2 regions of the Polaromonas sp. P1_F6 genome follow, and region 2 is predicted to be linked to the other one. Evidence: riboswitches for the same ligand, from Rfam matches in the RefSeq annotation. Region 2 holds a riboswitch; the other holds the start of a gene.
The links. Region 2 has a riboswitch for glycine ahead of gcvT (glycine cleavage system aminomethyltransferase GcvT). Riboswitches for the same ligand answer to the same signal wherever they lie in the genome.
Positions count from the first base shown of each region.

Region 1: another riboswitch for glycine. It lies ahead of AC1DY9_RS21465 (D-amino acid dehydrogenase); the one in region 2 lies ahead of gcvT (glycine cleavage system aminomethyltransferase GcvT).

Region 1 covers NZ_JBFUBQ010000011.1:14,735-24,105, forward strand. The annotation lists gene AC1DY9_RS21445 (response regulator) at 1-2,330, shown strand, start outside; gene phnD (phosphate/phosphite/phosphonate ABC transporter substrate-binding protein) at 2,529-3,500, opposite strand; gene AC1DY9_RS21455 (DinB family protein) at 3,715-4,248, opposite strand; gene AC1DY9_RS21460 (DUF1737 domain-containing protein) at 4,248-4,454, opposite strand; gene AC1DY9_RS21465 (D-amino acid dehydrogenase) at 4,548-5,861, opposite strand; glycine riboswitch at 5,973-6,094, opposite strand; gene AC1DY9_RS21470 (GrpB family protein) at 6,292-6,834, opposite strand; gene AC1DY9_RS21475 (thioredoxin domain-containing protein) at 7,031-7,513, opposite strand; gene AC1DY9_RS21480 (alpha/beta fold hydrolase) at 7,510-8,244, opposite strand; gene AC1DY9_RS21485 (CaiB/BaiF CoA transferase family protein) at 8,275-9,371, opposite strand, start outside.
Region 2 covers NZ_JBFUBQ010000001.1:366,249-375,619, forward strand. The annotation lists gene gcvP (aminomethyl-transferring glycine dehydrogenase) at 1-2,685, opposite strand, end outside; gene gcvH (glycine cleavage system protein GcvH) at 2,744-3,109, opposite strand; gene gcvT (glycine cleavage system aminomethyltransferase GcvT) at 3,164-4,324, opposite strand; glycine riboswitch at 4,380-4,483, opposite strand; glycine riboswitch at 4,505-4,620, opposite strand; gene AC1DY9_RS01775 (hypothetical protein) at 4,648-5,217, opposite strand; gene AC1DY9_RS01780 (TRAP transporter large permease) at 5,290-6,567, opposite strand; gene AC1DY9_RS01785 (TRAP transporter small permease) at 6,770-7,264, opposite strand; gene AC1DY9_RS01790 (TRAP transporter substrate-binding protein) at 7,376-8,347, opposite strand; gene denD (D-erythronate dehydrogenase) at 8,440-9,371, opposite strand, start outside.

The DNA of each region.
Region 1 (9,371 bases), on a different contig from region 2:
ACGATGCCGAAGCCCTGTTGTTTGGCGACGCCGCACCGGTATCCGATGATGGCTTTGAGCTGGACTCGGCCTACCAGGGACGTGAGGGTCTGGACAAGGTCGAGGTCTCCGTTCGGGCCGGGCGGCCCTATGCCATGGCCTTTGTGGACATGCGCATGCCGCCGGGCTGGGATGGTGTGGAGACCATCGAACGGCTCTGGCGCGTTGATCCAAAGGTACAGATCGTCATCTGCACCGCCTACTCCGACCATGCCTGGGAAGATGTGTTCGCGCGGCTGGAAGCCCGGGATCGTCTCCTGATTCTGAAAAAACCGTTTGATCCGGTTGAAGTCAGCCAGCTGGCAAGAATGCTGACCACAAAATGGGAGCTGGCGCAGCAGGCGGCAGCGCAGGTGAGCGGCCTGGAGGAAGCCGTGCAGGAGCGCACCCGCGCCTTGCATGACAGCGAATCACAACTGCGCCAGATCACGGACAGTGTGCCCGCCTTGATTGCCTATATCGACGCCGAACAGCGCTTTCAGTTCCATAACCTTGCCTACGAAGAAGTTCTTGGCCTGAAGCACGGCCAGATCCACGGCAAGACCATGCGCGAACTGATGGGCGACGAGCTCCACGAAAAAGAGCGGGGCAAGATTGAAGAAGCGCTCGCCGGTTACGCGGCGCAATACGACCGCACGCAGGTCACGTCAGATGGCCAGCTGCGCGACTACGTCATGCAGTACTTTCCACGCTACGGCGAAAACGAGGACGAAGGCAAGGTGGTCGGCTTTTTCTCGCTGGGCACCGACGTGACCGAACTCAAGCGCATTGACCGCATGAAGAGTGAGTTCGTCTCTACCGTCAGTCATGAGTTGCGCACCCCGCTGACCTCCATTCGCGGCTCCCTGGGCTTGATCGCCGGCGGCGTGGCCGGGGAGCTGCCGGCCATGGCCAAAAACCTGGTCGGCATCGCCACCAACAATTGCGAACGGCTCATCAGGTTGATCAACGACATTCTTGACAGCGAAAAAATTGAATCCGGAAAAATGCGTTTTGACTTCCAGCAGATGGAACTGCAGCCTCTGCTGACGCAAGCCCTGACGGCCAACGAAGGCTTCGCAGGCCAGCACAACGTCAAGCTGGTTCTGGACGCACCGGCAGAAGCGGTAAGGGTCAGCGTCGACAGCGACAGGCTGACCCAGGTCATTACCAACCTGTTGTCCAACGCCGTGAAATTCGCGCCGGCCCAGTCCTGCGTGGAAGTCCGGCTGCTGTGCAAGAACGGCAGGGTCCGGGTGGAAGTCGCCGACAGCGGCCCCGGCATTCCCGAAGAGTTCCGAAAGCGCATCTTTCAGAAATTCTCGCAAGCCGACACATCGGACACCCGAAAAATGGGTGGTACGGGCCTGGGCCTGAACATCTCGCGCGCCATCGTGGAGCGGATGGGCGGCCAAATCGGGTTCACGACGGAAACCGGCGTCGGAACTGTTTTCTTCTTTGAGCTGCCCGAGGCGGTGCCGGCGCCGATTCAAACCAGCATCAGGTCCGGGGCAGCGACCAGGCCGCTCATCCTGGTCTGCGAAGACGATCCCGACATTGCCCGCCTGATCAACCTGATGCTTGATAAAGGCGGCTTTGACTCGGACATGGTGCACAGCGCAGGGCAGGCGCTGGAGCAAGTCATGCTGATGCCCTACGCTGCCATGACGGTCGACCTGAACCTGCCCGACCAGGACGGCATCAGCCTGATTCGTGCACTGCGCCGCGAAGAGGCGACGAAAGACCTGCCGATCGTGGTGGTCTCGGCCAATGCTGAAGAAGGCGAGCTCGAGTTCAATACCCAGCCCCTGGCGGTTTCAACATGGCTGGAAAAACCCATCGATGAGAACCTCCTGATCCTCAGTTTGCACCGTGCCATCGGTAACATGGCCGAAGGCCGGCCGCGCATTTTGCACGTCGAGGACGACCTCGATATCCAGCGCATTGCCGCGGCCATTGCCCAGGACTTTGCCACCTTTGAATTTGCCGCCACGCTGCGCGAGGCACGCGACCAGCTGGCGCGCCGCCGTTACGACCTGGTGCTGCTCGACCTGACGCTGAAAGACGGCTCGGGCTGGGGACTGCTGGACACCATTGAAGCGCTCGACATCGTGCCGCCAGTGGTCGTGTTTTCTGCGCACGATGTGGAGCCGAAGCAAAGCCAGCGCGCGGAGGCAGTGCTGGTGAAAGCACACACTTCCAACGAGCAGCTGATCCGTACCCTGCAGCGGGTGCTCGATGAAAGCCTGTGGGGGACGGTTCACCCACCCCTGACTGTAGACCCACCCCCGTCCAGGCTCACTGGCGTGTAGCCTGTTCCCCCCTCGAGGGGGCGGCGCCTGGGGCCGGCAAAGCCGGACCCTCGGCCCCCGCTGGTGGAATACCCCCGGTGGTAGTGCCCAAAGAATTCTTCAAGCCAGCTCGAGCCGCGGGACTGGCTTTGCCAGACCGCAGGCGGGCGGCCCCCTCGGGGGGCAGGGAGCTACACGAAGTGAGCGACCGTGGGGGCCTTACTTCTTCTGGCTGGCGCGGTAGACCTGCATCACCGTCGCGAAGTCGCGATCAAAGTTGATGGGCAGGAAGGTGTCGTTGCCGGGCAGCTGCTTTTTCAGTGTGGGCGAGAAGCTGTAGCTGAACGAGCATTTCTTCACGCGTGCCTGCAGTTCGGGCGAAACGTCCTTGCTCATGGTCCAGGTTTCCGTCATGAAAGGCGGGCTTTCCCAGATCGTGCGAATGCTCGAGCCCTTGATGTCGCCCTTGACGACCATGCGCTGGTACAAATCGCTGGCCACAGCTGCGGCCGGATAAAAACCATGCATCACGCCCGTGACGGAGCGCTCGTGGCCGTTGGAGAACACGACTTCGTAGTCCTTGTCCGGCGTCAGGCCCAGCGCCGGGAACAGCGCGCGCGGCGCGAGGTTGCCCGAGTTCGAGGTTGGCGTGGTGTGCGCGATTTTTTTGCCAACCAGGTCCTTGGGCTCCTTGTAGGGACTGTCGATACGGGTGACCAGGATCAGCTTGTAGGAGTTGCGCACGCCGCTGGCCTTGTTGCCGGGAACGCCAAACGGCGCCGGCTGGCCGGCGGTGACCAACTGCGCAGCCAGGCCGGGGTTGACTTGTGCCAGCTGGACCTTGCCGGCCGAGATACCTTCAATCAGCTCTTTTTCACCGAGGATGTCGATGTTGCTGGTCTTGTCCATCGATTCGCCTTGCGCGTTTTGCAGGTCGATGTTTCCGCAGCGTGACAGGTGGCTGAAGTAGTCGCCCCACAAGGCCATGGTTTCGCTCTTGCCATAGGTCTTGGGCATGGCCACGACCATTTTTTCGCGAGGGCCGGAATATTTTTCGGGCGCGGGCGCGGGGGTGGCGGCCGCTGCTTTTGCCTTGCGTGCAGGCTTCGCCTCGTCGGTCTGGGCTGTTGCCGAACCCAGGGCGCAGGCGGCGCTGGCCAATATTGCTGCATGGCGCAAATAAAACTTCATGAGTGATCATCCCGGTAGTTGTGGATAAAACCGCATTTGCGGTCACGCGGCAGAGACGCCGGTTAACCCAAGTGTGCTTCCGAACTAACGTTTACTTACAGGTAGACCGACTCTAAAGGGTCATAAAGCGGAATTACGTCAGAAAGTTTGTGGTTTTTTCGTTGAACGAAGGGCGTCAAGGTAGCGCGAAAAATACCTTTCCTGATAAGCGGTGTTACAAATCGCCCCCGGCATCCGCCATGCGAGCAGCATCCACCTTCCCGAGCAGCCATTGCAGCCCGGCCAGGTGTTGCTGGTCATGGCTGCACAGGTAATGCACCAGGCTGCGCAACGTGAGGGCGCCATAACCTTCGAATTGCGCCGTGCGGCCCAGTTGTTCGGGCGTGATGCCCGACAGCATAGCCATCGTCCTGGTGCGCGCTACGCGAAACGCCGCGATGGCCTCTTGCGCATCAGCGGCCGCGTAGCTGCGTTCCTTTTCCAGCGCGTAGCCGTCCAGTGATTCCAGCACGGGGCTGGCCTCTGACAAGGTACGCTGAAACCGCACGTGATAGCCGTCAATCTCGATGTCCCTGACGTGGCAGACCTGCGCAATGGCCGTGAAGTGTTCGCTCGGAATGCCTTCCCACGACGGCGGCGTCCAACCCTTGTGGCTTTCAGGAATCGCGTCGTAGAACTGCTCCAGCTGGCGCGGAAAATCCGCCATGGCCTGGAGCGTTGCAGGGTTCAGTGGCTGGGCAGGGCTCATCAGCCGGCCTTGCGCAGCGAAGGCCACAGCACCGCCTGCGCCACGATCACGTTCTCGCCATTAAAGGTCGCCGCCGGCGAGCCGTAAAGCTCGTAACCCAGCGCCAGCGCCTCGCTCACGCGGCGGCAAAAGCTCGCGTCATCAGGGCCGGTAAGGAGCCTGTAGGTGGGAAGACCGTCGGGGGGCGTGGTGGCGTGTGATGTCATGGCGGCAAGCGGCTGATGAACGGAGGGCGATATTACCGTTTCCGCCCGCCTGCTGCAGGACGCTGTGCTCCAGACCCCCTTTTCAGGCCTTGCTCAGGCCTTCGCCATCCCCGGCAATGCCATCACACGCTCCGGCGCCGGCATCCCGGTAAACGCAAAGTCGACTTCCGGCACGCGCCCGCTCACGATGTCCGCAATCGCCGCGCCCGAGCCGCAGGCATGTGTCCAGCCCAGCGTGCCGTGGCCCGTGTTGAGGAAGACATTGGAGGCCTTGCTTTTGCCGATGTAAGGCACGTTGCTCGGCGTGGCCGGCCGCAGGCCTGTCCAGAACTGCGCGCCTTCGCCGTCCGTCATGTCGGGAAAGAGTTGTTTTACACGGCGCACGATGGCGTTGCAGCGCACCAGGTTCAGCTCGGTGTTGTAGCCGTTGAGTTCGGCCGTGCCGGCAATGCGCAAGCGGTTGCCAAAACGCGAGAACACCAGCTTGTATTCGTCGTCGGTCAGGCTCACCTGGTAAGACGCCGCCTCGTTGATCACGGGCAGCGTGACCGAATAACCCTTGGCCGGGTAGATGCGCAGGCTTTGCCCCAGCACCTTGGCCCACTGCGCGCTGAAGGCGCCCAGGCACATCACATACGCGTCGGCTTTCAGCATCTCGACCTTGCCACCGGCCTCGCCACTGCCCATCGCCACCTGCACGCCGTTCAGCTGCCCCTCTGCGGCATCCAGGCCCAGCACCGTGGTGTTGTACAAAAATTTCACACCGGCCTGTTCGCAGCGCGCGGCCAGCGCGGCGGTAAACGCGCGGGCGTCACCCGATTCATCGCTGGGCGTCATGCTGCCGCCCACGATGCTGCCGCGGCATTGCGCCAGTGCGGGCTCAATCGCCACACATTCGTCGGCCGTCTTCATGTCGAGTTCGCAGCCGTGCTCGCGCATGATGCGCGCGGGTTCCTGCGCCGCGTCGTACTCGGCCTGGCTGGTGTAGAAGTGCAGGATGCCCTTGGTCTGCGCGTTGTACAGCAGGCCCAGCTCGGCGCGCAGCTTTTGCAGCGCGCCGCGGCTGTACATGCCCAGGTTCACGATCTGCTTGATGTTTTGTGCCGTGCGCGCCGGCGTGCAGTTGCGCAAAAACTCCAGCCCCCACAGCCACTGGTTCACATCGGCGCGCAGCCTGAAGAGCAGCGGCGCGTCTTCACGCGCCAGCCATTGCAACACTTTCAGCGGCGCACCCGGGTTGGCCCAGGGTTCCGCATGGCTCACCGATATTTGCCCGCCGTTGGCAAAACTGGTTTCCATCGCGGCTGCGTTGCGGCGTTCCACCACTGTCACCTCATGGCCGCGCTGCGCCAAATACCAGGCCGTGGTGATCCCCGTGACACCAGCCCCCAAAACCATGACTTTCATGGCGATTCCTTTTCATTCAAGCAGAACATTGCAGTAGCGCAAGCGCCGTGCCAGGGGTTGCTGTTGAATCGGAAGAATCGTGGCAACCGCCAAGCCATCACATGCTTGCGGCCGCTTCCACTGTCCTTGTTACCTGAGAGATTCAGCCGTTGCTTTTATGTCGATGACAAGCTTCGGCTTTGCTCCTTCGGTGCGCTGCACCTTGCGTGCGGCGTCTCTCCAGACGGCTGTGTGTTCCGGGCAGTACGGGACCTGAGCGATTATGGAAGTTTGCGCCTTCGGTGGCTGCCTTGTGGGGCAGCGCTCTCCTGCTTGAACGGGTTTGAATTTACCACCGAAGACTGTTTTGCCAAGCGTGAATAGGGCGTTCAGTACAGGTCTAGCGGGTTAATTCAGCGGCTTAATAGTAGGGAGTAGGGAGCAGGGAGGTTTAGCCTTCGCTCACTGCGTTCACAAACGCGGCTTTGGCATCGGTGTAGGCCTCCCGGTCACCCGGGTGCCTGGCCGCCAGTTCCGCCTTGAGCGCGGCATAGCGCGCCGCCAGCGCCGGGTCCGAACGCAGGGCGTCGCGAAAACGCAGGCGCTGCGCCCACACCTCGCCGCCGTGCACCACCAGGTGCAGGTGATGCGTGCGGCGCCCCTCTGCCCAGCGCATCAGCCATTTGCGGTCAGACAGCGAGGCATTGAATTCAGCGGAGGTCGTGTAGCCATTGGCGCACAGCGGCGCCAGAAGCGCTTCAGCCGCCGCGATTGATTCCACACCGGCCAGCATATCGATCACCGGCTTGGCCGCCAGGCCGGGCACGGCTGTGCTGCCGATGTGCTGGATGTCGATCAGGCGGGCCGGCAGCTGAGGGGAGAGCGCAAGCAGGCGGTCCCGCTCAGCCACAAACTGCTGGGGCCAGGCTGGGTTGTAGGCCTGCAAGACCACTTCCTCGTGGATAGCGGCAAGCAGCGATTCCTGGTCAGTCATGCGCGTGACGGCTGGCAGGTTGTTGTGCAGGGGCAAAAAACGCTGTGCGACACGCCAGAATCCTTTGCGGGGCTATTTTTGGGGCGGTTTTAAGCATCAAAAAGGCCTTCAGCCCAATCAAATATTGCGCGAGCAGCTATTAAAACAATAGCAACTAGAAGTCCCGCGGCTGCGAATGAGGCGGTCTGCATTTCATTTACCGGAGAGCCAGCACAGCTTTGCGCGCCTGGGCCAGTCGCTCTTCCAGATAGGCACCATAAAAGTCGGTAGATGCCAGGCCAACCAGCCGTTCCGCCAGGTCTTGCCCGGCCGGGCCCAGAAACAGCACGGTGGGTGTGAAACCGGCTTTCCATGCCGCGACTTGCGCGGCGGCTGTCGTCACCTGGCCGTCAAAGCCGGTCAGCGGCGTCGTGCGGTCGCTGATGTTGAGCTGCCAGGCGTGCAGGCTGCCGTCACGCTGCGCCGGCAACAGGTAGTTGCGCCGCACCAGCTCGCAAAAAGGGCAGCCGGGCAGGCTGACCAACAGCACGAGTGGTTCATTTTTGGCGAAGGCGATTCCAGCGGCCGCCGGCAAAGAGGCCGGCACAGGCAAGGCAGTGTCTTTGGCCAGTGCGAGCTGGGGCAAGGCCAGCCCGGCTGCCAGCGCGGCAGTGAACTGGCGGCGGCCCACCTGGCTCATTCGGCGCTTTCCAGCAAAATCTTCGTCAGCGCAGCCGGTTCGCTGATCATGGGGTCATGGCCGGTCTTGATCTCCACCACGCGCGAATTCGGCAGCCACGCACCGTCCCAGAATTTCGGGTCTTTCACACGCAGCCGGCTCGGCTCTATGGTGGCCAGGGCGGGTTGCGTGCAACTGACAAAAGTGCGCGGCACAGCGGCTACGCGCTGCATATCAAAGTGCAGCGGCGCCTGGTAGGTGTTGCCGGGGTGCGGCGTCTGCCGGCGCTTCACCCAGTCACGGTCAGCATCGTGCAGGCCGAACACCTCCGGGTCGGGTGCCGGAAAGCTGAAGCTGGGCGAAGCCTGCGCCGCCGCCATGCGCTGCTGCTGCGTGGCGCTGGCCTGCGTGCTGCTCCAGCTCTCGCCGGGCTTGGGCACCACCGCATCCACATACACCAGGTGCTTGATGCGGTCGGGCATGCGGTCAGTGACAGCCGTGCCGATCATGCCGGCATAGGAATGCACCGCCAGAATCACTTCATGCAGCTCTTCCGCCTCGATCAGGTTGATCACGTCGTTGATGTGCGTGTCGAGGTTGATCGTGGGTGAGAGCAAATGGGCGCGCTCGCCCAGGCCGGTCAGTGTCGGCGTGAACACCTTGTGGTGGTCCAGCTGCAGCGCCTGCGCCACACGCCGCCAGCACCAGCCGCCATGCCACGCGCCGTGGACCAGAACAAAATTGTGTTTCATTGCGTCACTTCCATGTTAAAGGTTGCTGCATCAAATGGTTTTGCTGCTCTTCAGTTCAGACAACCTGGCGTCGGAATAGTTCAGCACGCTGCGCAGCACCTCTTCGGTATGCTGGCCCAGCAACGGCGGCGGCAGGTCGGTGCGCACCGGCGTGGCGCTCATGCGGATGGGGCTGGAGACCAGCTTCAAATCATCCTTCACCGGATGCTTCCACTCCGTCACCATCTTGCGCGCTTCAATCTGCGGGTCGGCAAACACTTCTGCCAGGCTGTTGATGGCGCCGCACGGCACTTTTGCCGCCTCCAGCGCACCCAGCCAGTCGGCCTTGCTGCGCGTCTTCATCACCGCTTCCAGAATCGGCACCAGCTGCCCGCGGTTCAGCACGCGGTTGCGGTTGGTGGCAAACAGCGGGTTAGTCGCCAGCTCAGGGATGTTGGCCACGGCGCAAAACTTCGCATACTGCGAGTCATTGCCCACGGCCAGAATCAAATGGTCTTTGCTGCCATCGGGCGCAGGTGCGACTTCAAACACCTGGTAAGGCACGATGTTCTGGTGCGCATTGCCCGCCCGGCCCGGCGCCTTGCCGCTGACTAAATAGTTGGCGCCCAGGTTGGCCAGCATGGCCACTTGGGTATCCAGCAGCGCCATATCCACCTGCTGGCCCTCGCCGGTTTTCTCGGCATGGCGCAGCGCGGCCAGTATCGCCACCGTCGCATACATCCCCGTCATCAAATCCGCCACCGCCACGCCGACTTTCTGCGGCCCGCCGCCCAGGTCGTCGCGCTCACCCGTCACGCTCATCAGCCCGCCCATGCCCTGGATCGCGTAGTCATACCCCGCACGGTCGGCATAAGGCCCGTTCTGCCCAAAGCCCGTGACCGAGCAATACACGAGGCGCGGGTTGATGGCCTTGAGCGACGCATAGTCCAAGCCATAACGCGCCATGTCGCCCACCTTGAAGTTCTCCACAAACACATCGCAATGAGCCGCCAGCTCACGCACCAGTGCCTGGCCCGCAGGCTGCGCAATGTCGCAGGTCACAGATCGCTTGTTGCGGTTCGTGCCCAGGTAATAAGCCGCTTCGGTATCGGCACCCTGCGCATCCTTCAAAAACGGCGGCCCCCAGG
Region 2 (9,371 bases):
CGGCCATTGGCCAGCTTCGATTTTTCGGATCTCTTCGCGGATGGCGATCATCGCGTCGATGAAACGGTCCAGCTCGGCCAGGGTTTCGCTTTCGGTCGGCTCGACCATCAGGGTGCCGGGCACAGGGAAGCTCAATGTGGGCGCGTGAAAGCCGTAGTCCATCAGGCGCTTGGCCACGTCTTCGGCGGTGACGCCGCTGGTTTCCTTGAGCGGGCGCAGATCGAGAATGCATTCATGCGCGACATGGCCATTCTCGCTGGCGTATAGCGTGGGGTAGTGGTCCTTGAGGCGCGAGCTGATGTAGTTGGCGCTCAGGATGGCGACTTCAGTCGCCTGCGTCAACCCTTCTGGTCCCATCATGCGGCAGTACATCCAGCTGATGGGCAACACCGCTGCGTTACCCAGGGGGGCCGCAGAAACCGCCCCCACGCCGTTGACGGGAATGCCGGCCGTGGCATGGCCGGGCAGGTAAGGCACCAGGTCAGCCACCACGCACACCGGGCCAACGCCCGGGCCGCCGCCGCCGTGCGGGATGCAAAAGGTTTTGTGCAGGTTCAGGTGGCTCACGTCGCCGCCGAACTCGCCCGGCGCGGCCACGCCCACCAGTGCGTTCATGTTGGCGCCGTCCACGTAAACGCGTCCGCCGTGGCTGTGCACCATGGCGCAGAGCTCTTTTACCTGGGTTTCGAACACGCCATGCGTGCTGGGGTAGGTGATCATCACGCAGGCGAGGTTGGCGCTGTGCTGTTCGCACTTGGCCTTGAGGTCGGCCATGTCGACATTGCCCAGCGCGTCGCAGGCGGTCACGACGACGGTCATGCCCACCATCTGGGCGCTGGCCGGGTTGGTGCCGTGAGCCGACGAAGGGATCAGGCAGATGTTGCGATGACCCTGGCCTTTGGCTTCATGAAAGGCCTTGATGACCAGCAGGCCCGCGTACTCGCCTTGCGAGCCGGCGTTAGGCTGCAGGCTGATGCCTGCATAACCCGTGGCCTGGCACAGCCAGTCGCGCAACTGCTTGTCGAGTTCCGCATAGCCCTGCAGCTGGTCTGCGGGTGCGAAGGGGTGAATGTTGGCGAACTCCGGCCAGGTGATGGGAATCATCTCGCTGGTGGCATTGAGCTTCATGGTGCAGCTGCCCAGCGGAATCATGCTGCGATCCAGTGCGAGATCTTTGTCGCTCAGCATGCGGATGTAGCGCAGCATGCCGGTTTCGGAGTGGTGGGTGTTGAACACCGGGTGCGACAGGAAGGCGCTGGTGCGGCGCAGGCCGGCGGGGATCAGCGACTCGATGCCCTTTTCGAAAGCGCTGACCACGGGTACGGTCTGGCCGGGCCTGGCGAAGAAGGACCAGAGCAGTTCGATGTCCTTGCGGCTGGTGGTCTCGTCCAGCGACACGCCCAGGTGATTATTCAAGCGAAAACGCAGGTTGGCGCCCGCCGAACGTGCGCGGTCAGCTATCAAATTGGTAGCGTCACCCGTCTTCACCGTGACGGAATCGAAGGCGCCTGTGTTGGTGATTTCATAGCCCAGCTCTTTGAGACCCTGCACGAAGATGGCCGTATAGGCCGCCACACGCTCGGCGATGCGCTTGAGGCCTTGCGGGCCGTGGTAGACCGCGTACATGCTGGCGATGACGGCTGGCAGCACCTGCGCGGTGCAGATGTTGGAGGTGGCTTTCTCGCGGCGGATGTGTTGCTCACGGGTTTGCAGCGCCAGGCGGTAGGTCGGGTTGCCGTGGCTGTCGATGGTCACGCCGACCAGGCGGCCGGGCAGCGAGCGCTTGAATTCGTCGCGGCAGGCAAGGTAAGCCGCGTGCGGCCCCCCGTTGCCCATGGGCATGCCGAAGCGCTGGGTGTTGCCGAGCACGATGTCGGCATCCCATTCACCGGGCGGGGCCAGCAGCGTGAGCGCCAGCAGGTCGGCCGCAACGCAGAGGGCTGCGCCATCGACATGCGCCTGGCCGGCCAGCGGGCGCAGGTCATGGATGCTACCTGTGGTGGCGGGGTATTGCGCCAGCACGCCGAAGTAATTGCCTTCGGCCATCAGTTGCGGCACCGTGACGGCTGCCGTGCTGACCTTCACCTCGATGCCCAAGGGCTTTGCGCGGGTCTGGATCACCTCAATTGTTTGCGGGTGGCAGTCGCCTGCGACGATGAAGACATTGCTTTTGCTTTTCACGCTGCGCTTGGCCAGGGTCATGGCTTCGGCGGCGGCGGTGGCTTCGTCGAGCATGGAGGCGTTGGCGATCGGCATGCCGGTCAGGTCGCAGACCATGGTCTGGAAGTTGATCAGCGCTTCCATGCGGCCCTGCGAAATCTCAGCCTGGTAGGGCGTGTAGGCCGTGTACCAGGCGGGGTTCTCGAGGATGTTGCGCAGGATCACGCCCGGCGTGTAGGTGCCGTAGTAGCCTTGGCCAATGAAGTTCTTGAACACCTGGTTCTTGGCCGCGATGGCTTTGAGCTGCTTGAGCGCGGCCGCCTCCGTGACGGGGGCCGGGATGGCCATGGCGGTGCTGCGTGCAATCGAGCGTGGAACAATGCCTTCCACCAGCGCGCGGCGCGAGGCTGAGCCCACGATGCTGAGCATGTGGACTTCGTCGGCGTCATCGATGCCGATGTGGCGGGCGATGAATTCGGCAGGGTTTTCAAGATCGCCCAAGGGCTTGGCGGATTGCATCAACATGTCGGGTCCCGTGTCAGGCTTGGCAGCCAGGAGTCAGAAAAAAGAATCGGTCAGAAAATCAGGCAGCGAAGGCGGTGTAGCGGGTTTCGTCCATCAGCGCGTCAAGCTGCGTTGGGTCGGACAGCTTGACTTTGAAAAACCAGCCGGCGCCCATCGGGTCGCTGTTAGCGAGAGATGGGTCGTCTCTTAGGGCTTCGTTGATTTCGGTGACTTCGCCACTCAAGGGCATATACACGTCGGCCGCGGCCTTGACGGATTCGACAACACCGGCGGTTTCTTTCTGGGCGAAGGTGGTGCCGACAGCCGGCAGGTCCACAAACACCACATCGCCCAGCGCATCCTGCGCATGCACGGTGATGCCGACGGTGGCGACGTTGCCTTCAATCTTGACCCATTCGTGGTCTTCGGTGTATTTGACGGTCATGAGGTTCTCCAGGGGTTGAGTGGGGTGAATAAAACGGGGAGCTTGATCTGGTGCTTAACCGCGGTAGTAGCGGGCGGGAACGAAAGGCATGGCGGCCACTTCCATGGGCACCGGCTTGCCGCGCACGATGGCGTTCACGCGTGTGCCCAGCGCAGCGAACTCAGGTTTGATGTAACCCATGGCGACGGGCTGGTTGATGGTGGGGCCCAACAAACCGCTGGTGACTTCGCCGATAGCCATGCCGTCGGTGCTTTGCAGTTCGGTGTGGTCGCGTACAGGAACGCGCTCCAGCGCCACCAGGCCGATACGCTTGCGGGTGAGCAGGGCGGGGTCGGCCAGCTGGGCCAGAATTTTGTCTGCGCCAGGGAAGCCGCCGGCACGCGCGCCGCCGGTGCGGCGAATCTTTTGCATGGCCCAGTTGAGGTTGGCTTCCACCGGCGTGGTGGTGGTGTCGATGTCGTTGCCGTAGAGGCACAGGCCGGCCTCCAGCCGCAGCGAATTGCGCGCGCCCAGGCCGATGGGTTTGACTTCAGGTTGCGCGAGCAGCGCGCGTGCGAGTGCGTCAGCTTGCGAAGCAGGCACCGAGACTTCAAAGCCATCTTCACCGGTGTAGCCGCTGCGGGTGATGAAGCAGTCGCAGCCGGCCACGCTGAAGCGGCCGCCGGTCATGAATACGAGTTTTTCGACACCGGGCGCCAGGCGCTGCAAGGCAGTGACGGCCTGTGGGCCCTGCAGCGCCATCAGCGCCATTTCCGGCATGGGGATGACTTCGCAGCGCGAGCCGATCTTTGCCTGGATGTGTGCAATGTCGCCGACCTTGCAGGCGCCGTTGACGATGACAAAGAGGTCGCCGCCGTTGGCGTAGTCGCGGTTGAAGAACATCAGGTCGTCGATGATGCCGCCGTCGTCGTTCAACAGCAGGCCGTAGCGCTGCTTGCCGGCGGGCAGGTCGATCACATCAACGGGTATCAGGGATTCCAGCGCGACTGCGGCATCAGCACCCACCAGGCGTAGCTGGCCCATGTGGGACACGTCAAAAAGGCCGGCAGCCTGGCGTGTGTGGTGGTGTTCCGCCATCAGGCCCGCGGGGTACTGCACCGGCATCGAATAGCCCGCAAAAGGCACCATGCGCGCGCCAAGCTCCACATGCAGGTCATGCAGGGGCGTTTTCAACAAGGTTTCGGGGGCGGCGGAAGAGGTGGACGAATCGGACAAGGCATTCTCCAGGGGGCAAACACGGTCATGGCAAGAACTTGTTCTCAATCCATGGGCTGCCCCTGCTGTCCACTTTACCTGAGAGATTCACCCGGCGATGCAGGCTTGCTCCTTCGGTGGGCTGCCCGTGAAAGGCGGCCTCTCTCCAGTAGGGAACGCCTTGCCGCGTGGTGCGCCGCAGGGCGGTTGCCAGTCCTTTTGCCTGAGCGTTCAGTGCTACTCAAGGGGGGTGCCCCCAGGGTGCTCGTGCGCCTTCGGCGGTTTTCGCGAGGAAAACTCTCTCCTGACACCGCTGAGTGTAACGGAAGCCGCTGTCGGCTCGATCAGGCGGCCTGGTGCTGCGGCAGCAGCATGGCGATGCGCTCGCTGATGGAGTCGGCGCGCTCGTGGCCCGCGATTTTTTCGATTTCCTCGATCATTTCGCGCGAGGCGCTGAGCATGGTCTCGCGGTCTTTGGCATTGCGCAGCGCTTCGCGAAAGCGCTCGGCCATCTCCGGGTTGCGCCGGGCGAACATGCGTTCGCAGATGTCGAACAGGAACATCCGGGTTGTGGCAAGCGAGCGCTTGCCTTCAAATTGATCGGCAGAGACCTGAATGGCCTGGGTGGTTTCGGGGCTGGGAAAGTTCTGTAACTGCGCCGGCGTGAGTGTTTGGGCGGGTGCAGGCGCAGGGTTTTTTGCCGGCGCGGACGTCTTGCCGGGATGGGCTTCCAGAAAGCCGTCGCGCAAAAGGCGCAGGGCAATGGCTTCGCCGTCGCCCTCAAACAGCGGGCGGAAGTCCTGGGCCGACTTGCTGCCGTCGGCCATCAGCAGCAGGGTGCGCTCGCGCTGGCCTAGCGTTCTCACGCCGGGCTTGAGCTCGGCACGGGCGCGGTCGGTTTTGTGGAGCTGCATGGATTTCATCCTGAAATGAAACCCCGAGCATGGCTGCTGAAAATGACAGCCTCGTGAATCCCGTCCGAAAAGCTATTTTGCGTAGACGAGATCCCGCAGAGCCAGCGACAGCTGCGGGACGTAAGTGACCACCATCAGGCAAGCCAGGATGACGAGCACAAAGGGGATCAGGTGGGTCACGATGCGGTCCAGCGATATCCTGGCGACGGTGCAGGCCGCGAACAGGTTCACGCCGAAAGGCGGTGTGATCATGCCCAGGGCAAGATTGACCACCATCACCAGCCCGAAGTGCACCGGATCGATGCCGAAATGCACAGCCACTGGCGCCAGGATGGGTGCCAGAACAATGATGGCGGCGCTGGTTTCAATGAACATGCCGATGATGAACAGCGCCGCGTTAACGCCGAGCAGGAAGAGGGCGGGCGATTGCAGCACTGCTTCCAGCCAATGGCCTATGGCGTCCGGCACGCCGGCCCGGGTGATCAGAAAGGCGAACAACCCGGCATTGGCGATGATGAACATGATCACGGCGCTGGAGAGCACCGATTTGCGCAGGATGACGTACAGGTCGGCCGGCTTGATTTCGCGGTAGATCACGGTGCCGACGACCAGCGCATAAAACACCGCCACCGCCGACGCCTCGGTCGGCGTGAAAATCCCGCCGTAAATGCCGCCCAGAATAATCACCGGCATCAGCAGCGCCCAGCTGGCCTGCCAGGTCGCCTTGCCAAAGCTCAGGCGGCCGTCGCCGTCGTGCTTGCCCCAGCCCTTCCAGCGGCAGTACAGGTGCACGAACAGCATCAGCGCGCAGCCGATCAAAAGCCCCGGGCCGAAGCCGGCGATGAAGAGTTCTCCGATCGAGACCTCGGCGCTCACGCCGTAAAGAATCATGGGGATGGATGGCGGAATGATCACGCCCAGTTCTGCGCTGGTGGCCTGCAGGGCTGCGGCGTAGGCGGTGGGGTAGCCGTGCTTGATGAGCGCCGGGATCAGGATGGCGCCTATGGCGAAAGTAGTGGCCACAGAAGAGCCCGACACGGCCGCAAAAATCATGCAGGTCAGCACGCAGGTCATGGGCAGGCCGCCCTGGACGCCGCCCACAATGCTTTTGGCGAACTCGACCAGGCGGCGCGAGATGCCGCCGGTTTCCATCAGGTTGCCGGCCAGGATGAAGAAGGGGATCGCGGCCAGCGGAAACTTGTTGATCGAGGAGAACATCTCCTTGACTGAAATCAGCATGTTGGCGTTGGACGCCTGGATACCGAAGATGGACGCCAGGCCGATGGAAACGGCCACGGAAACGGTGAGTGCAAAGCACAGCACCATGGTGGAAATCATTACCGCGGTCATACTTGGCCCCCACGCTTTTCACTTCGTGTAATGCGCGAGGCCTTGCAGGCCGCGGCTCGCGAGACGCTTCGCCTCTGTCGCCCGTCCAAGCCTGCGCAGGCAGGCTTGGAGCCGCGGGCTCCAGCCCCTCTGGGGCCGCGCCTGCGGCCCGGCAAAGCCGGTTCCGCGGCCCCTGCTTGAAGGTGAAATCCAGTTTTTGTTCTCATTGTGCGGTTTCCAATTCATTCCGCTGTGGGTCGATCAGGTTGCCGATGATGCCGATCACGCAGAACATGCCGCCGACAGGCATGGCCACATAGCCCCAAAACATGGAAATGGATTCAAGGCCGGCCATGGACTGCACACGCCCGCGAAGGGAATAGTCCCAGCCCCACCAGACGATGACTGCGACGAGGAACAGGGCGGCGAGGCAGACCAGCCAGTCCAGCACCCGCCGGATGCGAGGTGGGCTCCAGCGATAGAGCACATCCACGCTGACCATGGCGCCCTGGCGGAAAGCCGTGGGAATTCCCATAAAGACCATCCAGATCAGGCTGAGGCGGATCAGAATTTCACTCCACTCTGCAGGCTGCTCGAAGACAAAACGCGTCAGGATCTGGAACACGCCGAGCCCCGATGCGATGACCAGCATCACGCAGGCCACCAGCATGGAGAAGCCGGTGGTCCACCGTTCAAGTTGGAGAAATACTTGTTTCATGGATGCGCCGATACATGAGGAGAATTGAAAATTTCAATGAAAACGCCCGCAGACCAATGGTGGCGGGCGCAAGTAGCTACAAAAAAAGTAGCAAAATAGCTGCGGTACGGTTTACTTGTAGTTCCTGATCGCGTCGATGTTGGCTTTGCCGAACTGCTTTTCAAATTCGGCGTTGACTGGCGCCAGCGTTGCCACGAACTTCGCCTTGTCGACGTTTTCGATCACGGTCATGCCTTTGCTGCGCAGCTCGGCTACACCGTTGGCATCGTCCTGGTCCACGCGGGCCCGGTTCGCCTTGGTCGCTTCCTTGGCAGCGTCAATGAATGCCGTCTTGTCGCCAGCACTGAGCTTGTCGAAAGCTGCCTTGTTCATGACAAAAATACAGGGTGAATAAACGTGACCGGTCAGTGAAAGGTGCTTTTGCACCTGGTCGAACTTGGCGGACATGATCACAGACAGGGGATTTTCCTGGCCGTCGACCGTGCCTTGCTGCAGCGCCGTGAACACTTCGGGAAAGGCCATGGGCGTGGTGATGATGCCAAGGCCTTTGTAGGCGGCGATGTGCACCGGATTTTCCATGGTGCGCATCTTCAGTCCCTTCAGGTCCTCCGGAACTTTCACATCCCGCTTGCTGTTGGTCATGTGGCGAAAGCCGTTCTCGGCCCAGGCCAGCGCCTTAAAGCCCTTGGCATCGAATTTGGTCAGGAGATTCTGGCCGATGGGGCCGTCCAGCACGGCGCGTGCGTGCGCCTTGTCCCGGAACAGGAAGGGAACGTCGAGGATCTTGGTCTCGGGGACAAAGTTGGGTACGGGGCCGGTGGAGGAGAGGGCCAGCTCCTGGGTGCCCAGCTGCACGGCCTCGATGGATTCGCGTTCGCCGCCCAGGGCTCCGTTGTAGAAGGTCTGGACTCTGTAGCGGCCTGCTGTGCGTTTCTCGACTTCTTTGGCAAAGGTGTCGATGGCAATGCCCTGATGCGAATTCTGGGCCGTGGAAATGCTGATCTTCATGGTGGTCTGTGCATTTGCAGACGCCATGAATCCCGCTGCGAGCGTCATACCGATAATCAGTTTTGAAAGCTTCATGTTGTTTGTCTCCGTTGGGTGATCGGGCCGGGAATCCTGTGGACGACTGGGGCCGGTCCCGCATCAGGATTTTCCGACCATAAGCACACGCATTATTGCCGCGATGCACCAGCGGTTGTGCGCGGGTTTTCGCTTAAGTACGCCGCGATGATGCTTTCAAAATCACTGTCAGGCAGCAGGCCCAGCGACCGCGCGCGTGCTGCGTCGATATTGGCCGGCCAGTTGCCCACGATTCCTGCGATGACGGGGTCGTACACCCAGTCGATCAAATCCGCCACGTTCTTTCCTGCCACCCGTGCCAGGGCTTGCGCCATTTCGCCGACCGTGGTCTTGAGGGCCGGCAGATTGACGGCTGTGCGGGCACCCCATTCGGTGTCGCTGGCTTGCGCAGCGCGAATCAATCCCTCAACCGTACGGCCGGGCGACGCAAGAGCCACCGCCGTTTCGGGCGGCACAGGACACTGCGCCCTGATCCCCGCCAGGGGTTCCCGGATCATGCCGCTGAGAAAGCTCGATGCCGCACCGTTGGGTTTTCCGGGCCGTACGCTCACGGTCATCAGGCGTACGTTGCGCCCGCGTATGAAACCCTTGCGCGCGTAATCAGCCACCAGTTGCTCGCCGATAAATTTCTGGATGCCGTAGCTGTTCTGTGGTGTGGGCAGCGTTCTGTCATCGATGACCGCCGGGAGTGGTTGCTCGGGTGAATTGCCAAACACTGCAAGCGAACTGGCGAATACGACGGTGGGCGATGTATTCAGGGCACGGCACGCCTGCAGCAGCGCACGCGTGGCGTCGACATTGCTGCGCATCCCAAGGTCGAAATCCGCTTCGCATTCACCGCTGACCGCCGCCGCCAGATGGAATATCAGCGTGTCTTTTTCTGTCACCACGAGTGCTTGCGGATGACCGTCTTCCAGCAGCCGGTTCAGATCGCCGGTGATGGTTCGAATGCGGTTGTCCGCGGCCAGCGCGGCCGGGGGCGCCACCCTGTCAACCAGTGTCACTGTCCGGATGGTTTGCGGTG